Regions from separate parts of the Pelosinus baikalensis genome, predicted to be linked through region 3. Evidence: riboswitches for the same ligand, from Rfam matches in the RefSeq annotation. Region 3 holds a riboswitch; each other region holds the start of a gene.
What was found. Region 3 has a riboswitch for cobalamin ahead of LMF89_RS11420 (sirohydrochlorin cobaltochelatase). Riboswitches for the same ligand answer to the same signal wherever they lie in the genome.
Positions count from the first base shown of each region.

Region 1: linked by a shared signal. The riboswitch ahead of LMF89_RS01140 (TonB-dependent receptor) and the one ahead of LMF89_RS11420 (sirohydrochlorin cobaltochelatase) in region 3 are both predicted to bind cobalamin.
Region 2: linked by a shared signal. The riboswitch ahead of LMF89_RS20915 (ABC transporter substrate-binding protein) and the one ahead of LMF89_RS11420 (sirohydrochlorin cobaltochelatase) in region 3 are both predicted to bind cobalamin.

Region 1 is NZ_JAJHJB010000001.1:281,404-289,325, reverse strand. It holds gene LMF89_RS01145 (hypothetical protein) at 1-38, shown strand, start outside; gene LMF89_RS01140 (TonB-dependent receptor) at 622-2,859, opposite strand; cobalamin riboswitch at 3,026-3,209, opposite strand; gene LMF89_RS01135 (BglG family transcription antiterminator) at 3,573-5,366, shown strand; gene LMF89_RS01130 (PTS sugar transporter subunit IIA) at 5,509-5,961, shown strand; gene LMF89_RS01125 (PTS fructose transporter subunit IIB) at 5,984-6,295, shown strand; gene LMF89_RS01120 (PTS fructose transporter subunit IIC) at 6,326-7,408, shown strand; gene LMF89_RS01115 (class II fructose-bisphosphate aldolase) at 7,420-7,922, shown strand, end outside.
Region 2 is NZ_JAJHJB010000041.1:24,733-32,654, reverse strand. It holds gene LMF89_RS20935 (ABC transporter ATP-binding protein) at 1-472, opposite strand, end outside; gene LMF89_RS20930 (ATP-binding cassette domain-containing protein) at 450-1,301, opposite strand; gene nikC (nickel transporter permease) at 1,279-2,112, opposite strand; gene nikB (nickel ABC transporter permease) at 2,109-3,098, opposite strand; gene LMF89_RS20915 (ABC transporter substrate-binding protein) at 3,046-4,596, opposite strand; cobalamin riboswitch at 4,716-4,896, opposite strand; gene LMF89_RS20910 (STAS domain-containing protein) at 5,039-5,299, opposite strand; gene LMF89_RS20905 (FeoA family protein) at 5,592-5,837, shown strand; gene LMF89_RS20900 (FeoB small GTPase domain-containing protein) at 5,884-6,663, shown strand; gene LMF89_RS20895 (nucleoside recognition domain-containing protein) at 6,660-7,922, shown strand, end outside.
Region 3 is NZ_JAJHJB010000014.1:12,598-20,519, forward strand. It holds gene LMF89_RS11390 (glycoside hydrolase family 3 C-terminal domain-containing protein) at 1-697, shown strand, start outside; gene LMF89_RS11395 (sugar ABC transporter ATP-binding protein) at 736-2,244, shown strand; gene LMF89_RS11400 (ABC transporter permease) at 2,222-3,202, shown strand; gene LMF89_RS11405 (sugar ABC transporter substrate-binding protein) at 3,325-4,353, shown strand; gene LMF89_RS11410 (hypothetical protein) at 4,571-4,816, shown strand; gene LMF89_RS11415 (phosphotriesterase family protein) at 4,864-5,955, shown strand; cobalamin riboswitch at 6,329-6,510, shown strand; gene LMF89_RS11420 (sirohydrochlorin cobaltochelatase) at 6,697-7,536, shown strand; gene cobO (cob(I)yrinic acid a,c-diamide adenosyltransferase) at 7,629-7,922, shown strand, end outside.

The DNA.
Region 1 (7,922 bases), on a different contig from region 3:
TAAAGCGACTAAAGAAAGACTTTCCAATTGTGTTTTAAGGGGATGAAGAAATTTAATCGTCTTGCCTTCGGGTGAGACGATTTTAGTATTTACAAACAATTCCAGCAATATTTAATATTTATAATTTACATAATTGCGTTTTTTAATAGAATAAACTTTTTAATTGACAATGATTATTGATTGAAATATATTTACATCAAGAATAATAACTGGTAAAACTAAAGGAGTGATAATTATGACAATATTAAAGAAAATAGGTGCTTTCATTATTGAAGAATTAAAACGACAGGGCGAAATCATGCAGAAAACAGGATTCCATGATTAAATGAATGTATTGATGTATAACAATATGTCTTGAAGCTATGTTTAGGAAGAAACATCCTATGCATGGCTTATTTTTTTGTTAATATTCACTCTTTACTTATAATCTCATAAAACTTTAAATGAGCTGTTTATAACGCGAGAGGAACGCAATGAAAGTTATCAACAACCATTCACATGTTATTAACAGGTTTATCCACAAGAAAGTCGTCTACCTTTTATATGAGTGGACGACGCTGCTAACTGACATCAATTTGATGCCTATCTTATCGTAACTCATCGTACTAACTTTTAAGAACATTAAAATTGATAGCGCACACTTACGCTATACGTTCTTCCAGAGGTTGCTTCACTAGCATAAAATTCCTTGTCAAAAAGGTTTTGGATACTAAATTGTAATGTCGTATTAGGTGTTACTTTATAATTGAAGTAAGTATTCATCACGAAGAAAGCATCCTCTGAGCCGTATTCTCCCGTACTTGTATCAGGGGCTTGCCGTTCGCTGACATATTGTGCGTCTAAAATAGCATTGAATTTGTTTTTATTATACTCAATGCCGGTATGTAACAAATGTTTTGGTATATCAAAGTCGTTTTTTTCCTTGCCGCTAGCATTTGTGATTTTACCATTTTGCCATGCGTAATTAATATAGCCATTCCAATTTGTACTAAATTTATGAGTAAAATCGAATTCTACACCTCTGCGTTTTTCAGTACCTGCATTTTCATATCTTTTAAAATCTACAATGGATGTTCCTGGCAGATAGTGAGATATATAGGCAACTTTATCATCAGTCTTTACATGATATAAAGAAATCCCCAAATTGGTTTTTTCATTTAACGATTTTTTCATACCAATTTCAAAGGTATCAGAGGTTTCAGGGTCTAAATCAGGATTTGCTATGACATCACCCATTCCTCCCCCTCCGTACCGATATACTTGATAAAGGAGTGGTGGATTAAAAGAATGTCCATAGGAAGTATAATAGCTAGTAGATTTATTCGCTTTATATTCAAAAGAAATTTTTGGACTCAATTCATCATAACTGCCATTATCGTGGTTTTTACTCGTTGATGGGTTCAATACTTCACCGGCATCATAGTAATGAGAATAACCGTTATACTTTTTATAATGGTCATAACGGACTCCTAAATACATTGTTACAGGATCAGAAATCTTATATTCATCTTGCACAAATAAAGCAATATTTTTAGCTTTTCCTCCATGTTTCTCATAGAAACTGGTCACTGAATTATGATCTTTCCAGTTAGTCAGATTGTATCTTGTTTGATCAAAAGACTCTTCTTTTCCATTGAAGCCAGCAACAATTGTATGCTTCCCAATATTTTCCCATGCCTTTTGAAAATCAATATTATAGGTTTTGTTTGGATAAAAAGAGTTTGTTCCTTTACCTTCCCAATTAATATTTGTTACCGAAGAAGACGCACTGCTGAATCCATCTTTTTTCGTATCGCTAAATCCAATGTTTAACTGCACTTTATGATCATCATCTTGATAATTTAATGTGTGTAAATCAGTTTCCCTTCTTCCTACGTATCCCAAAAAATTGCCTGCAGTTAACTTCACATAGCTACCATCTTGGGTCTTTACAGTTCCATTAAAAATTGGATTGCCATTTGCATCATAAGCATAGGTGAAAGGATTTTTGTAAGAATAGTCATTTTTGCTTTTCATATACGTATATTTCAACGATTTATTATCATCAAATTTATATTTTAAATGAAAAGACTGGTTTTCATTTTCCCATTCTTTTTCACCACGACCGCCAATAAGGTATGACCCATCAGATATTTTAGGTAAATTTACATTTTTGATCGTACTTGGGTTTACCGTTGTACTTGCGCTGCCGTTAGCGGTTCGATAATAACCGCGATAGCCGTCTGAGGACCTTTTTTCATATCCTGCTCCAACAGATAGTTTGTCATTTAATTTTTGATCAAAATACATACTTTTTTTCCATGTATTATTGCTTCCATAGGAAACAACAGCATCAATACTGGTATCTTTTTCACTATCTTTTGTAGTAATATTTACAACTGCGCCAACCGCGCGTCCTCCATACAAAGATGATGCTGCTCCCCGAGCAATTTCAATACGGGCAATACGCTCTACAGGGATCATCTCCCAGTTCATAACTCCATTCCAACCAGAATTCATCGGCTGTCCATCTAAGAGAACCAGAATATCAGTGCTGCCAAAACCTCTGATACTGATTCCGCCCTGTGCGATTGGACTCATGTAGACACCTGTTTTCATTTGCAATGCTTCCGTGACAGATGTCACATTTTTGGCAGCGATTTCCTCTGCGGTAATCACATCAACACTGGCTGGAACTTCTTTCACATCTTTCATTGTTCTAGTAGCGGTTACAATCATTTGATCCAAAGTGAAAGTAGGAGTCGATGTTTCTTCTTCGGCAGCAAGGGAATTGCCTCCGCCCAGCAGCATCGAACTAGTAAGCAGCATTGTTATTAAAACTTCTTTATTGGCATTTATTAGTTTTGCTTTCTTTTTCACTCAAAGATTTCCTCCTTAGATTTTAATACACACGAATTAGCCCCTCTCTGAAATTCAGAAAGGGGCTATAAAGCATAAAAGATTCCGTTCATATTCGATTCTGACCTTTGCAACAGCCAAAAAAGATTGTTCTCTCTAAATCCCCTCCTCATCGCTCGTGAGTATAACGGTGACTAACAATCAGGCAGTTCTCCTGGCTTTCGGATCTTTGCTTACCCGCGTCTTCCCAAAGCTTGCGCTCCAGTGACATCTTTGCGGATTCACTCCCCGTTACAGTGGCGGGACCGCGCCGGTATTACACCGGTCTTCCCTATTAAGCCCTTGCGGGCACCTGACGTAACGATATTCAATTTTTAGTAAGACAAGCTATACCATCTATTACTTTTATCACTTCTTACTAGGAATTGTCAAGAAAATTCTGTCTGTTTATAGGGGATAATAAAAAATTTCAACTATTTTTGTAATGTCTACTATCCAAATCGCCGCTGGCATTGATAATATCTTTGATAAAAATTACTCTGAATTTATTAGTCGGTCAGGGGCGTTGAGTTTATGAGTAACGACGGCTTGATCCTCCTGCCGCTAAAATTACGTAGTTAGGTATTAAACCTTCTGTATCATAACGGAAGGCATTTAGTATTTTAAAGAAATAATACGTATGTTACTATTAACACGAGATAAGTAGTGCAGATAGTAATAAGGAGGAAGAATAAGTGTCTATATTCAATTTACGACAAAAAGAATTAATCAGACTACTTATTGCAGAAAATGATTTTAAACCAATTAAATATTATTCGGGAGTTCTTAAAGTATCTGATAAAACACTATCCAAAGATATAAATTTTATTGAAAATTATTTGAAAAATAAAAATATTGAGATTACTCGCAAGCCGGGGAGTGGTATACAAATAAAGATTGGTAATCATCAAAAAATCGATTTACTAAATGATATCAATGCAAATTTAGGAGCATTCGATCCATTGTCAATCAAAAATCGCAGAATAGAAACTTTGAAATTGTTGCTTACGAAATCAAATCAAAATACATCCATTCAAAAATTGGCAGATACATACTATGTTAGCAAAGCCTCCATTGCAAATGATTTAAAGTTCATAGGGGATTGGCTGCAAAGCTATGATATTACACTCAATAGAAGTGTGGAAGGCACAAAGATTAATGGATCAGAAGTAAATATACGAAAAGCAATTGCGTCCATTACCAATGAATTACTAAATGATACTAGTGATGGCCTTGATGAAAGGAGCATCTCTAGGCTTGATTCACAGACAATAAAGGGATTATCTAAGATCTTTGATATTGATTTAGTCTTATATATTGAAAAAATATTGATTGATTTAGAAAAAACATTGGAATATACGATTGGTGATCCATATTTTATTAATTTATTGACCCATATTCTTATCTGTATAAAAAGAGTAAGTGAAGGCAACCAAATCCAAGGGCAGAATAATAGCAGCTTCATGTTTCTGTCTACTGACAACCTAATATCCGAAAGTGCTGCTAAGCTAGCGCTAAAAATTTATGAAAAATGTAAAATTAATATTAATGACTCAGAAATTCATTATATTTATCAATACCTGGTTTCATGCGGAGTTGGACAACGACTACTGGGGAATTCATTAGTTATTAAAAAAGACCAGGAAGTGAATTACATTGATATAACTACTTCTCTAATCAAAATGGTCTCAGATATTTTAACCTTTGATTTGACCAAAGATCCTTTGCTGCATGATGGATTAATATTGCATATTAGACCAATGCTAAATCGTCTTAAATATAACATTCAAATAAAAAATCCATTATTAAAAGAAATTGAGGAACGATTTACTGAAATGTTAAGCATATGCCAGATCGTAGTGCATTTGATTACCTTAAAATACAATTTAAATACTATTAGTATTGATGAAATTGGATATTTAGTGACTTATTTTCAAGCAGCCATTGAAAGAGGAATCAGTTATAAGAAAGTAATTGTAGTTTGCCATAGCGGCTATGGTACTTCACAATTATTGACAACTCGATTGAGAAGGGCATTTCCCCAGTGGCAGATTGGCGATGTAATATCAGAACATAAATTAAGCACGATCAATTTAGATGATATCGACTTTATTATCTCAACAGTTCATTTAACGATTAAAGAAAAACCATATATGCTTGTTTCAGCATTATTAAATGAAAAAGACATTAAAAATATTAAGAGCATCTTAATTGAAGATTCATTTGAAAATACTAAGCAAGATTTACAACTAGAAAATCTTGAAAAATTAATTTCTGCTACTGATATTTACATTAACACAGAAGATGCATTCATTATTAATGATCTAGAAAATAACAATGCACAAAAATTATCGTTTTATAAAGTTGAATTCGGCAAAGAAATACAGATATTCTTGGCTGGAAATTGCAATGTTAAACGACTTGCAATCCAAATCGTGAACAATACGGAAGACGGCAATCGTATAAAATTTTTATATTCTCAATCCTGATTATGAACACGTAAAAGATATAGTCATGGAGATCTATCACTTATACGAGGCAAAAAATGAAATGAATTATCTGCTAGAATGCACTCGCACTATCGATGTGCAACGCTTTTTAATGAAAATTTGAAGGGAATGGGGTAGAATTATGGATTTATCAAAAGTGATAAGAAGTGAAACAATCAAATTGGATATGGAGGCTACCACAAAAGAGGAAGTTGTGGAAGAGTTAACGGACTTATTGTTTCAGGTAAATGCGATATCAAATCGAGAGAACTTTCTAAAAGATGTATTTTATCGGGAATCAATAGGAACAACTGGAATTGGTAATGGCATCGCTATTCCCCATGGAAAATCAAAATTTGTTAACAAAACATCACTGGCTATTGGGAGAACGAAAGCTGATATTGATTGGAAAAGCCTGGATGATCAGCCGGTTCGTTTTATTATTTTATTTGCTGTTACTGAAGAAGATAAAAATAGCACTCATATAAAGATATTAGCAAAAGTAGCTAGTAATTTAGGAGATGATGATGTCTGTGCCAAGTTATTAAAGGCTAAATCACCTGAAGAAATCTTAGATATATTTTCAGGCAGATAATTAAAGAAAGGGGAGGGATGTTATGAAAATTGTTGGAATTGCAGCTTGTACTTCAGGAATTGCTCATACGTATATTGCAAAAGAAAAATTAATGAAAGCGGCTAAAGAGTTAGGGCATGAAATTCACATTGAGACCCAGGGAACAATAGGAACGGAGGATGAATTAACGGATCTCGATATTAAGAATGCAGATATCGTAATCGTAGCAGCCGATATCAACGTTGGTGGTAAAGAACGATTTGCAGGCAAGAAAATTCTCAATATTCCAACCAATATTGCTATTAAATCGCCAAAATCAATCATAAAAAAGATCCAGGCTGACTTAGGACTATAATTAAATATGGATAATTAGAGGAGAGATAGTATGCTCAAAAAATTACAACTTAAAAAACATGCAATGACGGGTATTTCCTATATGTTGCCTCTGGTTGTAACAGCGGGACTTCTTATTGCTATTGGAAATCTCTCAGGCGGATCAGTCATAAAAAATTACAAAGAAGCGTATTCAATTGCTGATGCGCTGGTTTCTCTGGGTGTATTTGGCATGGGTTTAATTGTTCCGGTAATAGCAGGTGCTATTAGCTATTCCATTGCTGATCGTCCAGGTATTGCTCCGGGTTTAATGATGGGCTTAATAGCGAATGCAATTGGTGCTGGTTTCCTAGGTGGCATGTTAGGAGGATATATCGTTGGCTATTTCGTACAATATTTAAAAAATAATTTGAAAGTACCAGTATGGGCTCAAGGTCTAATGCCAATGATGATTTTACCCTTAATTTCAACTATGATTGTAGGCTTACTTATGTTCTATGTAATTGGTACTCCCATCGTTTGGTTAACAGCAACACTAACAGAGGTATTAAAAGGTTTGCAAGGTGGCTCAAGATTTATATTCGGTTTAGGAATGGGCGCGATGGCAGCATTTGACTTTGGCGGACCAGTAAATAAAGTTGCTTCATTATTTGCAGATGGTTTATTAGTAGAAGGAATATATGGACCAGAAGCTGTTAAAATTCTTGCATCCATGGTTCCGCCATTCGGCGTTGCATTATCATGGATCATAGCAAGGAAAAAATATTCAAAAGAAGAAGCAGAAAATATTAAAATTGCATTCCCCATGGGCGTTGCGATGATAACGGAAGGAGTTATTCCCATTGCAGCCAGAGATCCAGTTCGTGTTATCGCTGCTTGTTCCATAGGGGCAGCCATAGGTGGCGGATTTTCCATGCTTTGGAATGTAGGAAGCCCCGTGCCTTCAGGCGGTATGTTTATCGTGCCTGCCATGGAGAATCCAATAGGATTTTTAGCTGCCTTATCCATTGGCACAGTGATAACGGCTGCAATATTAGTGTTAACGAAAAAAACGGCCTCAGACGATTCATTCTTTGATGAAGAAGATGAAAGCGTAGATTTATCAGAACTTAACATCACAGATCAAATTAGATGAGAGGGTGAAACATGTACGTTTCAATGAAAGAAATGCTCAAAAAAGCAAATGAAGGATATTATGCAGTTATGGCAATTAATTGTTTTAATCTAGAAACGATTAGAGCTGTCATTACTGCAGGGGAACTTGAAAAAGCACCAATCATCGTAAATATAGTACAAGATCATTTAGTAAGACATTGTGATAGTGGTTTAATTGCTCCCGTTGTGAAAATGTTAGCAGCAAGTTCCGATGGAGAAGTTGCTTTAAATTTGGATCATGGTACAGAGTATCAATATTTAACCCAGGCAATGATAAGTGGGTTTTCTTCTGTAATGGTGGATGCTTCTCGCTATGATTTAAGGGGAAATATTGAATTCAGCAAAAAGATTGTGGAATTTGCCAAAGAATACAATGTAAGTGTCGAAGGCGAAATTGGCTGCATGGGAACCAATGAAGATGGTTCTTTTACACAAACTGCAATGTATTCAGACCCCGATGAAGCAAAGCTCTTCGCAGAGGAAACAGGAGTTGA
Region 2 (7,922 bases), on a different contig from region 3:
AGCTATTCAAATACCTTGCAGGCAAATGAACCTTTTCCAAGAGTTTAGCAGCAATTTCTTCCTCAATATTATTTGTATCGCCTAAAAAGCTAGGGCAGCCTTTATTTTGGCAACGAATCGGCTCCAATAAAGAATCCTTTATCGTCAGCTTGCTATTAAATGATCCCGACGGATTCTGAAATACTACCTGCATTTCCCGGCGGGCATTACGAAGCTCTGAAGTTCCTAATTCATGAAGAGGACGGTTATTTAACCAGATTTCGCCCTTATCCATCCGTTCCAACATTAGAAGGCAGCGAGCCAAAGTGCTTTTACCGCTGCCGCTTTCGCCAACCAGCCCCAGGCATTCTCCCTGCCCAATGGTAAGGGAGATTCCTTTCACGGCTTGATGACCGCCATAGTAAGTTTTCCAGACATCTGTAAGCCTTAACACCTCTGGTCGACCTATATCATGCATTTCTTGTAGCGGCACAAAGAGCACCCCCTTCCAAAAGATCTACCCCTACGATGGGCAGACGCCGTGGTACATTATGAAGGGGTGGCACTGATGTCAGCAAATTGCGAGTATAAATTTCCTGTGGATTTTCAAAAATCTTTCTTTTTTCACCAGATTCGATAATGGAACCATTCTGCATAATAGCAATTCGATCGGCATAACGGCGAACGCAGCGCAAGTCATGGGTAATGAATAGTACTGCACAGCCTTTTTCATTTTTTAGTCGTGCCATCAGATCCAGGACCTTAGCGGCACTTATCGCATCCAGAGCAGTTGTGGGTTCATCCGCAATCAGTAATTTCGGTTCCATCATCATCGCCAGAGCCAAAGCAGCCCGTTGAAGTTGACCACCGCTTAATTGAAAAGGATATCGCCCGTAGGCTTCTGCTCCTTTTAATCCGACTTCATTTAAAGCATCCCAAGCTTTTTTCTGCCGTTCTTCTCTTGTCCAGCCCCTATGGGCCCGCATGACTTCATCTATTTGTTTACCTAATGTAAAGTAAGGAGTAAAAGCGCTCTGATAATCCTGAAAGACATAAGCAATATCCGTACCACGAAGCTCCCGCAATTTCCCTTCGGAGATACTTGCTAAATCTTGACCCAGCATTTGTATTTCCTTAGCTTCTCGCCGCAGTCCGTTTGGCAGCAGTCCTGCTAAAGAAAAGGCACTGATACTTTTACCGCTGCCACTTTCACCGATCAGAGCAAACCATTCGCCAGCGCGGATAGAAAAATCAATACCGTGCACCAAAGGACGGTTATCGGGACAAAAAATTTTTAAATCACGAACATTCAGTAATTCCATCTCGTCCCTCCTCCTGGCGATCTGAACCAATTTTTTCTACTAAACGATTCCCTAGTAGATTCATGACAAATACCACTAAGAATATAGCCATTCCTGGCACAATCATTAAGTAGGATGCCTGTGTAAAATAAGCTCGCCCTTCGTTGAGCATAGAGCCCCATTCAGGATGAGGAGGCTGAACACCAAGACCGATATAAGAAAGGGAAGCTACCAAAAGTATGACCTTGCCGATATCAAGGGTAGCCAAAGCCAACACGGGACCAATCACGTGAGGAATTAAGTGACGTCTAAGAGTAGTATAGCTGCCGGCGCCGCTAATTTTAGCAACTAACAGATAGTCTTTGGATTTTTCTTGAAGAACCACACTGCGTACCAGCCGAGCATACCCCACCCATTTCACAATAAGGATCGCAAACATCAGATTAAAAAATCCCGCACCCAAAAGGCCGCTAATAACAATGGCAACGATATATTCCGGAAAAGCCATGAATGCATCTACCAAACGCATCAACGCCCAATCTACACGTCCACCCAAATAGCCAGCAAAAAGGCCAATGGGTACGCCAACCATAATCGATAGACCCAAAGCCATCAAGCTAATTCCAACAGTCATCTGCCCGCCTGTCAAAATTCGGGATAACTGATCTCTGCCCAATTGGTCTGTCCCTAGCCAATGCTCCGCACTTGGCAATTGAAGTCGCTTGGAAAGATCTACTACATTAGGGTCCATCGGCGCTATCCAAGGTCCAAATAAAATGATTAGCATAAAAATAACAGTCAGCCAAACGCCCCAAGAAGTTTTTTGTATCATTGACGTTCAGCCTCCTTCAAGGAAATTGTAGGATTTAAATAACGATACGATAAATCTACAGCTAAATTAATTAAGAAAATCAAAATGCCAATGGACAGTACAAAGCCCTGAACAATAGCATAATCCCGACGGGTAACGGCTTCAATTGCCAGTTTACCAACGCCAGGAAGTCCAAAAATCACTTCCACTACCACTGATCCGCCCAACAAACTTCCAAAACTAACTCCCAAGATTGTCACAACGGGTATTAGACTGCCTTTCAAAACATGCCGCATAAAAATCACTTTTTCAGAAATGCCCCGAGAACGTGCTGCCCGGATAAAATCCTGGCGGGCACAATCAATTAAGCTATTGCGAAAAATTTTAATAAAGGGAGGCGCAATAGCGATGGCTAAAGAAAGAGAGGGCAAAATAAGCCCTCCATTAGCCATTCCTACTGCCGGCAGTAAGTGGAGACGAACAGAAAATAAATCAATGAGCAGCAGCCCCAGCCAAAAACTCGGAATGGAAGCCCCCATGAGGCAAAAACCAGTAGAGAATTTATCAATCCAACTCCCGGCAAAACGGGAAGATAATGACCCAAAAACGCCAACAAGGACTATTGTCAACAGTAATGAAGTACCAGCCAGCAAAAAAGTGGCAGGAAAAGCGTGGGAAAGTTCTGCAGCAACAGGGCGCCCCGTCATTACGGATTCCCCTAAGTCTAGTTTCAGCAAGTTGCTCATATAGCGAAAATACCTCTGGTAAACGGGATCATTCATACCCATTTCCTGTCTTAAGGCTTCTACCTGTTCTGTGGTCACAGCCACTGTATCCACCCGGAGCAGGGACAATGCCGCATCTCCGGGAGCAACTTGAACAATGGCAAAGCTAACCAATGAGATAATCCATAAAAGGAGAATGCCTTCACTTATCCGTTTCAATAGCCAGTTTTTATTCTGAAACCACATCCAAATCCTTGGTAACCATTTGGAACTCAAATTCATTTGATGGAGTCACCCAGCCTTTCACGTTTTTACGATATGCAGCCGTTTCATATGGGGAAGTTATATAGGCATTATAAGCTCTGTCTTCTATTATCGTAGCAATTGCCTTTGCCGTTTCATTTCGCTTTGCTTTATCGATCGTCTGATTATAGGTGTCCAATAAAGAAATTAATTCTGGTACATTGAGGCGGCCATGATTTTGCATACCTTTCGGTGAAAAAGCAGCATTTAAGAAAAACGCTCCATCTCCTCTGGTAGTAGTCAGCAAAGAGTATGTCACTAAATCCCAATTTCCTTGGGGCAAATATTCATCAATATTCTCAGCTACCTGAATTTCCATTTCAATTCCCACTTGTTTAGCCGTTGCTTGAACAATTTGAGCGATTTGCGGCAATTCGGGACGAGCAATATAGGTAGCCATCCGAAGTTTGATCGGCTGACCATTTCTAAGTACCTTACCATCCTGCACCGTTAAACCAGCAGCCTGAAAATGCTGCAATGCCTTGTCCAAACTGTAGACATGAGGCTTAGGATCAGGAGAGAAAGGATAATTTCCTGGGAAAGGATTGTAGGCTACAACGGCTTCTTTCCCCATAACCTTATCAACTATTTCCTGACGATTAATGAGGGCATCCATTCCTTTGCGGAATTCTTCATTCCCCCATAAATCTTGATTGTTACCAGCATAATTGTAAATTAAATGATACACTCGTTTACCTGGAACACTCTCTACGGTTACCTTGCTATCCTTGCGCAAAGTTTGCAGCGTATCCAGTGCCGGACGATAAATGATATCCGCATCGCCGGATTGCAACGCCAATAGACGAGCATTTGCATCATCATTAAATGTCATAATAACCCGATCCAATTTCGCTATACCATTCCAGTATTTAGGGAATTTTACCAATTCTGCACCTTTAGCAATATCAAAGCTGGCAAACATAAATGCACCCGTTCCAATAGGCGGCTTACCATCTGGCACCATCACATCCATAATCACCGTATTATAATGAACTAATTCCGACGGCAGAGCCGGATATGGATTTTCAGTGGTAATTTTTAAGATATCACCGACTACCTCAATTACAGCAATTTTTAAAGATGCTTTTACGCCAGGATTTACGGAAATAGAGCGCTCTAAGCTAGCCTTAACAGCCTCTGCAGTCAGATCTTTTCCATTATGGAATTTCACTCCCTTACGGATTTTAAACTCCCAATGCTGACCATCGTCAGATTTCCAGCTTTCTGCCAGCCAAGGATAGAGTTCTGTTGTTTTTGGGTCCAATCCAACCAGGGTTTCCATCGCTCCAGAGTTTAAGATAAAACTAAAATGACACCGATGAGGGTCCATCGTATTCGCAGGCCAAACCGTGATAAATTTAAGTACCTTCTCCTTCGCACCACTACTGCTCTTCTTGTCAGAAGAACAGCCAGCCACTGCCATCAGCAAACAGCTGATTAACCCCAAAATAATCCATAAATAAGAACGTTTTTTCATTTTTCTCCGCCTTTCTAGTTATAATAAAAAAACTCTCGGTATAAACCGAGAGTAAAACGCAAGCAGAAAACAATACGAAAATTCGCATAAATCCCATCCCCATCTCTCGCAGGTTATATCGGTGATTTGTTATATAGGCAGTTCTCCTGACTCTGGATCATTGCTCCCCCAAACCTTCCCAAGATATCATCTCAGTGGCACAACATGGGTTTGCTCCTCATTACAGTGGCGGGACCGTGTCGGCATTGAACCGAACTTCCCTATTAAGCCCCGAAGGGCACCTATACCAGCAATATCTAATTGTAATAGTCATTCTCATCGATACTTTACAATAGAATCCTCTCTTTGTCAACTGTTGGTTTTTTTGCAACATATAGATAAATGGAGGAAATCCTTTTAAATCTTTTATCATTAAGCAAGATGTAATTCGATCCGGTATGAATTAAATGGCTAATTTCCCTTTTTCATCTTCAATAATTAATTCTCCACCATGTTTTAGCATCTTTTCACGCACATATTGAAAAACGTGGATACCATCATGATCCAAATGTCCGATATTATTAATATTAACCACAATACGCCGATACCCATACTGCAAATGCTTCAGCATGTTTTGCTCCAGAAAATTAAGATGCTCTACAAATACGTCACCGCTTACATTCATATATACTTGTCGGTTATCAGTTGTTACCCATACAGACATCCCTCTTCCTCCTTTTACAACCTTAAAATAACAAATTCACTTTATTTTCATATGTTTTATGAGCTTACAATCTTATTTTTCTTTTAATATTGATAATCATTATCATTTTAACAATAATTAAAACATCTGTCAAATATTTTAATTCTCAATCAGTGTATGTAACCAAATCTTTTACTGTTCATATACTAAATTAGATTCCCTTACTTATATGTTAGCCGTGGCTAACCATATTTTTTCCTACTAATGTTAGCCCTGGCTAATATTAAACCATTTTGCCAAAGGAGGATTTATAATGAATACTGCATTAACAACAATTCCATTATCAACACTGGGCATAGGATCTGTATGCCAGATCGTATCCCTTAATTTACAAGGCTTGCTGCGCCGCCGCATTCTAGACTTAGGTATGGTACCAGGAACGCCTGTTCAATGTATTCGCAAGAGCCCAACAGGTGACCCTGTAGCCTATATGGTACGTGATACTCTCATTGCTTTACGCAGTGAAGACGCCAGTCAAATTCATGTTAATCCGATGTAATCTGGGCTATAACTATAGCCAACAAATTTAGGGGGGGAGAATGGGAATGAGCAATTCTACGATTGAAGAACATCATAAACTTCTGAGTGAGCATTTTGGAGTTACAACGACTCCTGGGCAATTTACGGTAGCTTTAGCTGGTAATCCAAACGTGGGAAAAAGTACTGTTTTTAATGCGCTAACTGGCTTACATCAGCACACAGGAAATTGGCCTGGGAAAACGGTTGATAATGCCCAAGGAAGTTTTACGTATTTAGATCGTTCTTTTTTAATGATCGACTTACCTGGTACTTATTCGATCTTAGCCCATACAGTAGAAGAGCAAGTTGCCAGAGACTTTATTTGTTTTGGCAAACCGGATGCAACACTAGTAGTATTAGATGCTACTTGCCTTGAACGCAATCTTAATTTGGCGTTGCAAGTCATGGAAATCACACCAAAGATTATTGTTTGCGTCAATCTGATTGATGAAGCAGAAAAGAAAAATATTAAGATCGATATCTCTGCTTTGCAAAAAGATTTAGGTGTACCAGTTGTTGCCACTGCTGCCCGTAATGGAAAAGGTCTCGACATCCTGCGTCAAAAGCTATATGAAATGTCTACAGGACTTTGCACCGTAGCCCCCAGGCAAATTAACTATTCTTCTGAAGTAGAAAATGCCATTCAACAACTTCTACCAAAAGTCTCAAGGTTAATCGGATCGAATCTCAACCCTCGTTGGGTCGCACTGCGGTTATTAGATGGAGATGAAGCGTTTATCAACAGCATCAGTCAATATCTTGATTTTGATCTGCATTCGACACGCTTACAGGAGGTTGCTGTATGAGTGCTGCTATAAAACCTATGATCACCCTAGAGGAAATATGCACTGAGGCGGAAAAAATCCGCCTTAGTAATCCCAACTTAGGTGATAAAATTGTATCTGATATTTATAAAAATGCCGAAATGATAGCAGGGCCAGCCGTAAGTAAAAATTCCACTAATTCATGCAGCTGGGATCATAAACTTGACGATATCTTAACTTCCCGATTATTTGGTTATCCTATCATGTTTACTTTACTTAGCATCATCTTCTGGATTACGATTGCAGGGGCAAACGTTCCTTCGCAAATGATTGCCGACACGCTTTTTGCATTTCAGGATCAGCTTTTAATCTGGTTTGAATTAGCAGGAACCCCCTCTTGGTTAACTGGTATATTAGTCTTAGGTATGTTTCGAAGTCTCGCTTGGGTTATCGCGGTTATGCTGCCACCTATGGCAATCTTCTTTCCCTTGTTCACACTGCTAGAAGATTTAGGATATTTGCCAAGAGTCGCCTTTAATCTTGATAATATGTTTAAGAAATGCCGTGCTTGCGGCAAACAAATTCTCACCATGTGCATGGGGTTTGGCTGTAATGCTGCTGGCGTCGTTTCCTGCCGTATCATTGATTCTCCTCGTGAACGATTAATTGCTGTGCTGACTAACAACTTTGTACCATGCAATGGACGATTTCCTACCTTGATTGCGATCGCCACTATTTTTATGGGCGGCATGGTGGTATCAGAATTACAAACTGCAGTAGCCTCACTAGTAGTAACAAGCTTAGTTGTGTTAGGAATTTTTATAACTTTTACTGTATCTTGGGCTTTATCACACACACTGCTAAAGGGAGAAGCTTCTTCTATGGTCTTAGAGCTGCCTCCTTACCGCAAACCCCAATTAGGCGCTATTTTTTACCGTTCTCTCATTGATCGCACGATCTTCGTCCTAAAACGGGCAATTATCATGGCAGCACCAGCAGGTGCCATTACCTGGCTGCTTGCCAATATTTACATAGGCGAAATAAGCATCATTGGTCATTTAGCAGCTTGGCTGCAGCCTTTTGCTTACGCCATTGGCCTAGACGGTTTTATTCTTTTAGCCTTCATCCTAGGTCTGCCTGCTAATGAAATCGTTATGCCAATTCTTCTCATGTGCTATTTATCAACTGGTCAAATGATGAAATATGGCACCTTAGAGGAATTACGGGATATACTTATCAATAATAACTGGACTTGGTTAACTGCTGTCTGCACAATGCTCTTTTGCCTGCTTCACTGGCCT
Region 3 (7,922 bases):
AGGGAAACCGATCATTTTGGTGCTTCTTGCAGGAAGTGCTTTGACTGTTACCTGGGCTGCCGAGAAGGTGCCTGCTATTATACAAGCTTGGTATCCAGGAGCAGAAGGGGGAAAAGCGTTGGCTTCGGCGATTTTTGGTGAATATAGTCCTGTAGGTAAACTACCAATTACCTTTTATCGTACTACAGAAGAACTTCCTGAGTTTACAGATTACTCCATGAAAAATCGAACTTACAGATACATGACAAAGGAAGCTTTATATCCTTTTGGCTACGGACTTGGTTACACTACTTTTGCATATCGGCAGTTGCAGCTAAATCGTACAAAAATTTCTGCTGGGGAAAATGTTCAATGCTCTGTATTGGTTAAAAATACTGGGAATTTTGCATCTGATGAAACAGTACAGTTGTATATAAAAGATGTGAAGGCGAGCGTAGAAGTTCCTATTTGGGAATTACAAGGCATACAAAAAGTCCATTTGCTGCCTGGCACAGAACAAGAAGTATTCTTTGCCCTAACCCCAAGACAATTGGCACTGATTAATGAGGAAGGTAATTGTATATTGGAGCCTGGTGTATTTGAAATATATGTAGGCGGCTGTCAGCCGGATGCTAGGAGTCTTCAATTGCTGATTGGCAGGGTGATGGAAAAAATAGTATTAGAAGTTGTCGGAGAAGCTATAGAACTGGAGTATTAATGGGTTTTGCTATGAGGATATAAGGGGGATAACGTTTGATGCAAAAGAGACTGAGAATGGCAGGAATTGAAAAACGTTTTCCGGGTGTATATGCTCTAAGGGGTGTAAATCTTGAAGTTAACGCGGGAGAGGTACATGGACTCTTAGGTGAAAATGGTGCAGGAAAGTCAACACTTATGAAAATTTTAGGCGGAATTTATCCTCAGGATAAAGGGGAGATATTCATTAATGATGTTGATTGTACCGTTATGACACCAGAAAGAGCACAAGCACTGGGAGTCGGTTTTGTTCATCAAGAACTGAATCTTGCAGAAGCCTTAAATGTGGCGGAAAATATTTTCATGGGAAGAATGCCCTATAAAAATAAACTGTTAGGAATTATTGATTATCAAGAATTGTATAGGAGTACGCAAGCCATTCTAAAAAAGCTTGGTTCTAAAGTAAAGCCTACTGATATAGTGGGAACGCTGCCTACAGCGCAAAAACAGCTGTTAGAGATCGGCAGAGCAATTAGCTTGGATGCAAAAATCGTTATATTTGATGAACCAACTACTTCATTAGGTAATGATGATGTAGCCGCATTGTTTAAAATCATTAATACATTGAAACAAGACGGGGTTGCCATCATCTATATATCACATCGACTAAAAGAAATTTTCGAGATATGTGACCATGCCACCGTATTGCGGGATGGTCAGTATATAGGGACGGTTGATGTGAAAAGTGTGTCCCAGAATACCTTAATTACGATGATGGTTGGTCGAGATATTACAGAGTTATTTCCTAAAGAATATGGTAATATCGGGGAAACTATCTTGGAAATACAGGGATTATCGGACTATGCAGGCAGGGTCAAAAGTGTTTCATTTTATGCTAAGAGAGGTGAAATTGTTGGTTTTGCTGGTCTGGTAGGATCAGGTAGAACGGAAATCGTAAGAATGTTGTTTGGTGCAGATCCCATATCCCAAGGAACTATTAAAGTCAGGGGAGAAAAAGTCACGATAAATACGCCTAAAGATGCGATAAATCAAGGGATTTGTTTGCTTACCGAAGATAGAAAAGGCCAAGGATTATCATTGATCATGTCGGTAGCGGAAAACATCAACATGCCCAATATGCAAGATGCTATTTTAAAGCATAGCAAGCTTAAGGCAATTGCTGAAAAATTCAGAGTAAGTCTGCGAATTAAAACCGCATCCGTAGATACTGCGGTCGGTAATTTATCAGGCGGAAATCAGCAAAAGGTCGTTTTGGCTAAATGGCTAAATACTGCCTCAGAAGTATTTATTTTCGATGAGCCCACGAAAGGAATTGATGTGGGGGCTAAGGCTGAAATATATCAAATTATGAATCAATTAGTGAAAGAGAACAAGACTGTAATTATGATATCTTCTGAACTTCCCGAACTTTTGGGCATGGCAGACCGAATTTATGTCATGTGTGAGGGAAGATTAACAGGAGAAATATTGAAACAGGATGCAACGCAAGGGAAGATTATGGCGTTTGCTACCGTAGGGGGGCATCATGTTGAACCCAAAGCTCAATGACGGTTCATCTATATTTAGGAAAATAGATAGTAAGGATTTATTTCTGAAGTATTCCGTGTATATCGTCTTGGTTGTGTTAATAATTGCTTTTTCATTGATTAGTCCATTGTTCTTAAGCCAAGCTAATATTGGTAATTTTTTTCGGCAAGTTCCAACGGTTGGAATCGCTACTGTTGGGATAACGATGTTGTTAGTAACTGGAAGAGTCGATCTGTCAGCAGGAAGTATCGCAGCTTTTGCAGGAACGGCTGCTGTTTTTCTGGCTGTAAAAGGTTTTTCACCTCCTGTGGTCATTTTAGCAGCAATTGTGATAGGAATGTTTTGGGGATTTATCAACGGTTTCTTTATTGTAAGATTTAAGTTAGATTCATTTATCTTGACATTAGGTACTGACTATATGATTCGTGGTATTATCCTCTTTATAACCAATGGTATCTATGTGAAAGGTGTTCCCGATTGGTTTTATTTGTTATCCAATACGAAAGTGGGTGTAAATTTTATTTTCACAAATACCCTTGTTTTTGCAGCAGTGGTAATCGCTTTGACCTATGTGATGAACCATACTCGTTTTGGACGCTATTGTTATGCGGTAGGTTCTAATCAGGAAGCTGCTAGATTATCAGGAATTAACATTCAAAAACACATCATAAAAGTATATATGCTGGAAGGAGCTCTAGCGGCTCTGGCGGGTGTACTTTTAATGTCCAATCTAAATGTTGGAGCGCCAAGCGAAGCCGCTGGCGTCGGCTTATTTGCTATGGCTGCGGCAATCATTGGGGGTGCAGCTTTCAGTGGTGGTGTCGGGAATATCCCCGGAGCAGTTGTTGGTATTTTTACTTTAGAAATATTTCGTAATGGACTGGCTATTTTGGGTTTAAATTCTTTTATACAACAGGCTGTTACTGGCGGTATTATCGTTATTGCCGTAGTTGTAGATTACTATCGCCGCAATAGATAAAGGTAATACATAAAACACAATCAAACGTTATTAGGAGGTGTAATTTGGCAGATACTTTTAAAGCAGCATGATAGCTGCTAGCGGCAGGAGTATCAATAAGTAATATGTTGGGGGAGATGTAAATGAAAAAGAAGATACTGGCATTACTGCTCATTGGAATCATGATGGGAGTATTGACCGGCTGCTCGGGCTCCGATTCTAAATCTACTAGTAATGCGTCTGGCTCAGATAAAAAGACGTTATACTTCATCCCGATTGTAGATACAGGAGCATACTGGTCACCGATGAAAAAGGCAGCTGAGGAGCGGGCTAAGGAACTTGGCTATAATTTGGTATTTAAGACTTCACCTCCTAGTGAATCACAAAAAAATGAAAAACATATTGGATTTCTCCAGGAAGCTATAACGAGTAACGCTGTAGGAATTGCGATTGCGCCCATGGACCCGGATATGTTTGATCGGAAGGTGAAAGAAGCAAAGGATGCAGGAGTATCCATCGTTACTTTTGATGCAGATGTCAAAACAAAGGACAACCGAGCGGCTTATGTGGGAACCGATAACAAATTGGCTGGTGAAGAGTTGGGGAAAAAAGCTGCAGAATATTTAAAAGGAAAAGGAATTAAAAATGGTAAGATCGCTTTGGCAGCAGTAAATCTTACGCAAACAACTATGACATATCGGCAAGAAGGAATAAGAAAAGGGTTTGAGGGTGTAATGGGGGCGGATGCGCAAAGTTTTTCCTGGTTAGAACCCATCCAGGATAATGATCAAGCTTCTGAATCTAAAAGACAGTTAGAAGGGCAGATAACCTCTAATCCGGATTTAATTGCAGTATTTTCTCTAGGTTCCGAGGGGCCTGATACCGGGGTTATGGAAGCTATCAAATCACAAGGCAAGGCTGGGAAAATATATCACTTTGGTTTTGATTATACCCCTACTTGGGAAAATGGAATTAAAGAAGGATTGATTACAGGTATAGTAGACCAAGATTCCTACGCCATCGGTAAAACCATTATTGACGTAATGGACAAAATTATCAAGAAAGAGAAAATACAAGATAACTATCCAGTGGCGGTTAAATGGGTAGAAGCCAATCAAATAGTGGAGTATGGCAAAGATAAACAAAAACAATTTACGAATGAAACCAAGTAGTAAAAAGTAAAGGTGTGGTTTATAAGGGGCAAATCTTTGGTGATTATATATAGGTTGTGATGGAATCTATAAAAGAGGATACTACCTTAATCGGTGTGTATCCTCTTTCTTATGTTGCTGGCAGCTTTGATAATTGCCAGCTTCCAGTCCGTCTAGTTCCACTTTCAAAACAAGGGGACTGGGATGTTGTTTCAGGAAACAAAACAAGGGGACTGGGATGTTGTTTCAGGAAAGAAGAGGTGATAAAAATAGATTAAAATGTGAAAGTTGTGGCAAGAAATCAAGAGAAAAAGCAACAGCGGAATATAAGTCAGTATCAGGATCAAGGGATTATCATAAAAAAATGTTCCTCTGGCATTTGCATGGGCATATGATATTACGGATAATCGTGTCTGCCAGAATATACAACATTCCAGTTAAAATAACTTTTGATTTTCGGGGCGACTCTATCAAGCGTTCTTGAAGACACGCTAATGTAAAGGAAAGGATGATAGTATGTCGCAAAAGATTATGACGGTTTGCGGTCCGATCGCACCAGAACAGCTTGGTTTCACCTCTATGCATGAACATGTCCTTTCGGACTGCTCCATGTTTCGCAATCGAACTCGTAAATCCTGCTTTATCCCGAGTCGTCGCAACCTGAAGCTGGAAGATAAGCTAGTGCTGGAGAATCGTTCAGCCCTGCGTCATAACATAGTTTTATCTTTGGACAATATGAGGTTAGATGACAAGCAGATGATGACTGCCGAAGTCGGCGAATTTAAAGATCGTGGTGGCGATTCAATTGTTGAAGTTAGCGCACCTGGCATTCGCAGTTCGCCCAATGACCTTCTTGCCATTCGGCAGATAGCCGAACGTACGGGTGTTCATATTGTGGCTTCTACAGGTTTATATGCAGAATATACATGGCCAGCTTATTACCGTGATATGTCATTTGAACAGTTTGGTGCATTTTTGCGCCGCGAAATTGATCAAGGCGTTGGCGGAACTGGTATTTTTCCCGGCCATATTAAGGCGGCCTATGAGGTATACACTAAACAATTAGAAGACTATTTGCGCGCGGCAGCTTTCGTCTCCGGCGAAACGGGTTTGTCGCTGCAGGTTCACCTAGGACCTGATCTCACAAGGGACGAGGTGAGGCAGAATGTACTGCAGCCCCTATCTCGAGGTGGGTGTATTCCTGAAAGGACAATCTTGTGTCATGTCCAGCTGCTAATGGGCGTTCTTTCTATTGAACAACTTGTGAACAATCCTGGACATGTACCTTTTGATATCAGCCTGCACAGAGAGTTGCTTGATATGGGCTTTATACTTTCTTTCACTCCTTTTGGATTTGAGGCGGATGATGAGCCTTTGGGGATTGCTCATTATCCTGACTGGTATATTTTATCGGGGTTAGTGTCGTTGATCCGAGAGGGCTATGCAGGACAAATCGTTATCGGGAATGATGTATTTACTAAACTGGCTACACGTCGAGGTGGGGGTGAAGGTTATACGCGTCTCGCAGATTCTGTTGTACCATCATTAAAAAAATGCGGAGTGTCTGACAACGATATCAAAAAGATAATGGTAGAAAATCCAGCTCGTATTTTAGCCTTTTAAGGGTATAACTTATAAAAGCAAGGACCAGCTAACTTTGGTTAGCTGGTCTCATTTTTTATTCTGACTGTAATGGATAAAATTATCAGGATAGAAAAAATACAAGATAACTATCCAGTGGCGGTTAAGTGGGTAGGAGCCAATCAAATCCTAATCGGTGTGTATCCTCTCTCTCATATTGCTGGCAGCTTGGATAATTGCCAGCTTCCCAGTCCATCTATGGGTTTTCGAGGCATCTATTATATAGGTTCGTTTTAGGTTGTCATTCAACTAGAACTAGTGAAAAAATGGGTTTCTCAAATAGTCAATTCTTCCAGGGACTCTTACATTGACAAATCATACCGCTTGTTATACGATACAAGCGGTATGATAAAAAGTACATATGGATGGTATAGGTGCCCGTTAGGGCTTAATAGGGAAGTTCGGTTACATGCCGACGCGGTCCCGCCACTGTAATGAGGAGCATTCCCCTAGGTTTACCACTGAGATAAAATCTTGGGAAGGTTTGAGGAAGCGATGATTCTAAGTCAGGAGAACTGCCTATATAACAATCACCAATTGACCTGCGAGTGATGGGGAGGGGATTAAGTACAGATGTTAGTTGTATTTTTTCTGGCACATAAAGGCTGGAATTTTATAGAATGAGTCAGATTACTTAATGATAAGCTTCAATCTCCTGACCAATTGGTTAGGAGATTTTTATATGTATTCACTAACAGAAAGAAGAAATACGAGGAGTGGCTAATGATGAAAAAGGCTATTGTAGTTGTGAGTTTTGGTACAACCTATCAGGAAGGGTTACGACTAAATATTGAAAGTGTAGAAAATAAGATTAAAGCGAATTTTCCCGAATATGAAGTACGCAGAGCCTTTACATCTCGAATCGTTATCAAAAGGTTAGCAGCCAGAGATGGTATTCACATTGATACAGAAACAGAAGCAATCCAAAGGCTGGAAGATGAAGGATACAAAGAAGTATATGTTCAGCCATTGCATGTGGTTGGTGGCGAAGAATATGATAAGATCAAGAAAATCGTCGTTCAATACATTCATGGGCACCAAAAAGCATTTGACAAGATTGTAATCGGCCGTCCTTTGCTTTATTATACAGGGCAGGAAGACAGACCAGATGATTATGTAGAAGCCATTGAGGCTTTGACGGCACAATTGCCTAAAGTGGAAAGCAAAGAAGCCATTGTGTTTATGGGACATGGCGGCATACATCCTGCCAATACAGCCTATGCTGCATTGCAAATGAAAATCGAAGAAGCTGGACTGAATCATATATTTGTTTATACAGTAGAAGGTTTCCCGCCGCTAGAAAGTGTGATTGCAAAGTTAAAAAAGCGGGATATCAAGAAAGTAATATTGATGCCATTTATGCTGGTTGCTGGTGATCATGTCAATAATGACATGGCTGGTGATGATGAGGATTCTGCCAAATCCCAGCTAGTAAAGGCGGGTTTCACAGTGGATGTCTATCTCCATGGCTTAGGAGAAAATACGAAGATTCAAGATCTTTATGTGCAGCATCTTAAGGATGCTATGAGTCAAAAAGCCGGACATGGTATATGCAGGCATTGATATGTCGATAGCGAAATAGATAAAGGAGTAATAGCTAGATATTCTACAAAGTTGTTTCAAAGGGTTTTGAAAATAAGGGGGGAGGAATGGATATGGAAAACAGACATGGTTTAATTCTTGTTAACACAGGAAATGGCAAAGGAAAAACAACAGCAGCTTTAGGTCTTGGACTAAGGGCTTGGGGACAGGGATTCAAAGTGCTGATCATACAGTTTATTAAAGGCAGCTGGAAGTATGGCGAATTAAAAACGGCAGAGGCTTTGGGACCTAATTTTGTAATGCGTCAGATGGGGGAAGGTTTTGTTCGCAATGCGAATGAAGATGCTATGGCTGATCATCGTCATGCAGCTGAAGAAGCCTTGGCGATGGCGCGAAAAGAAATTGAA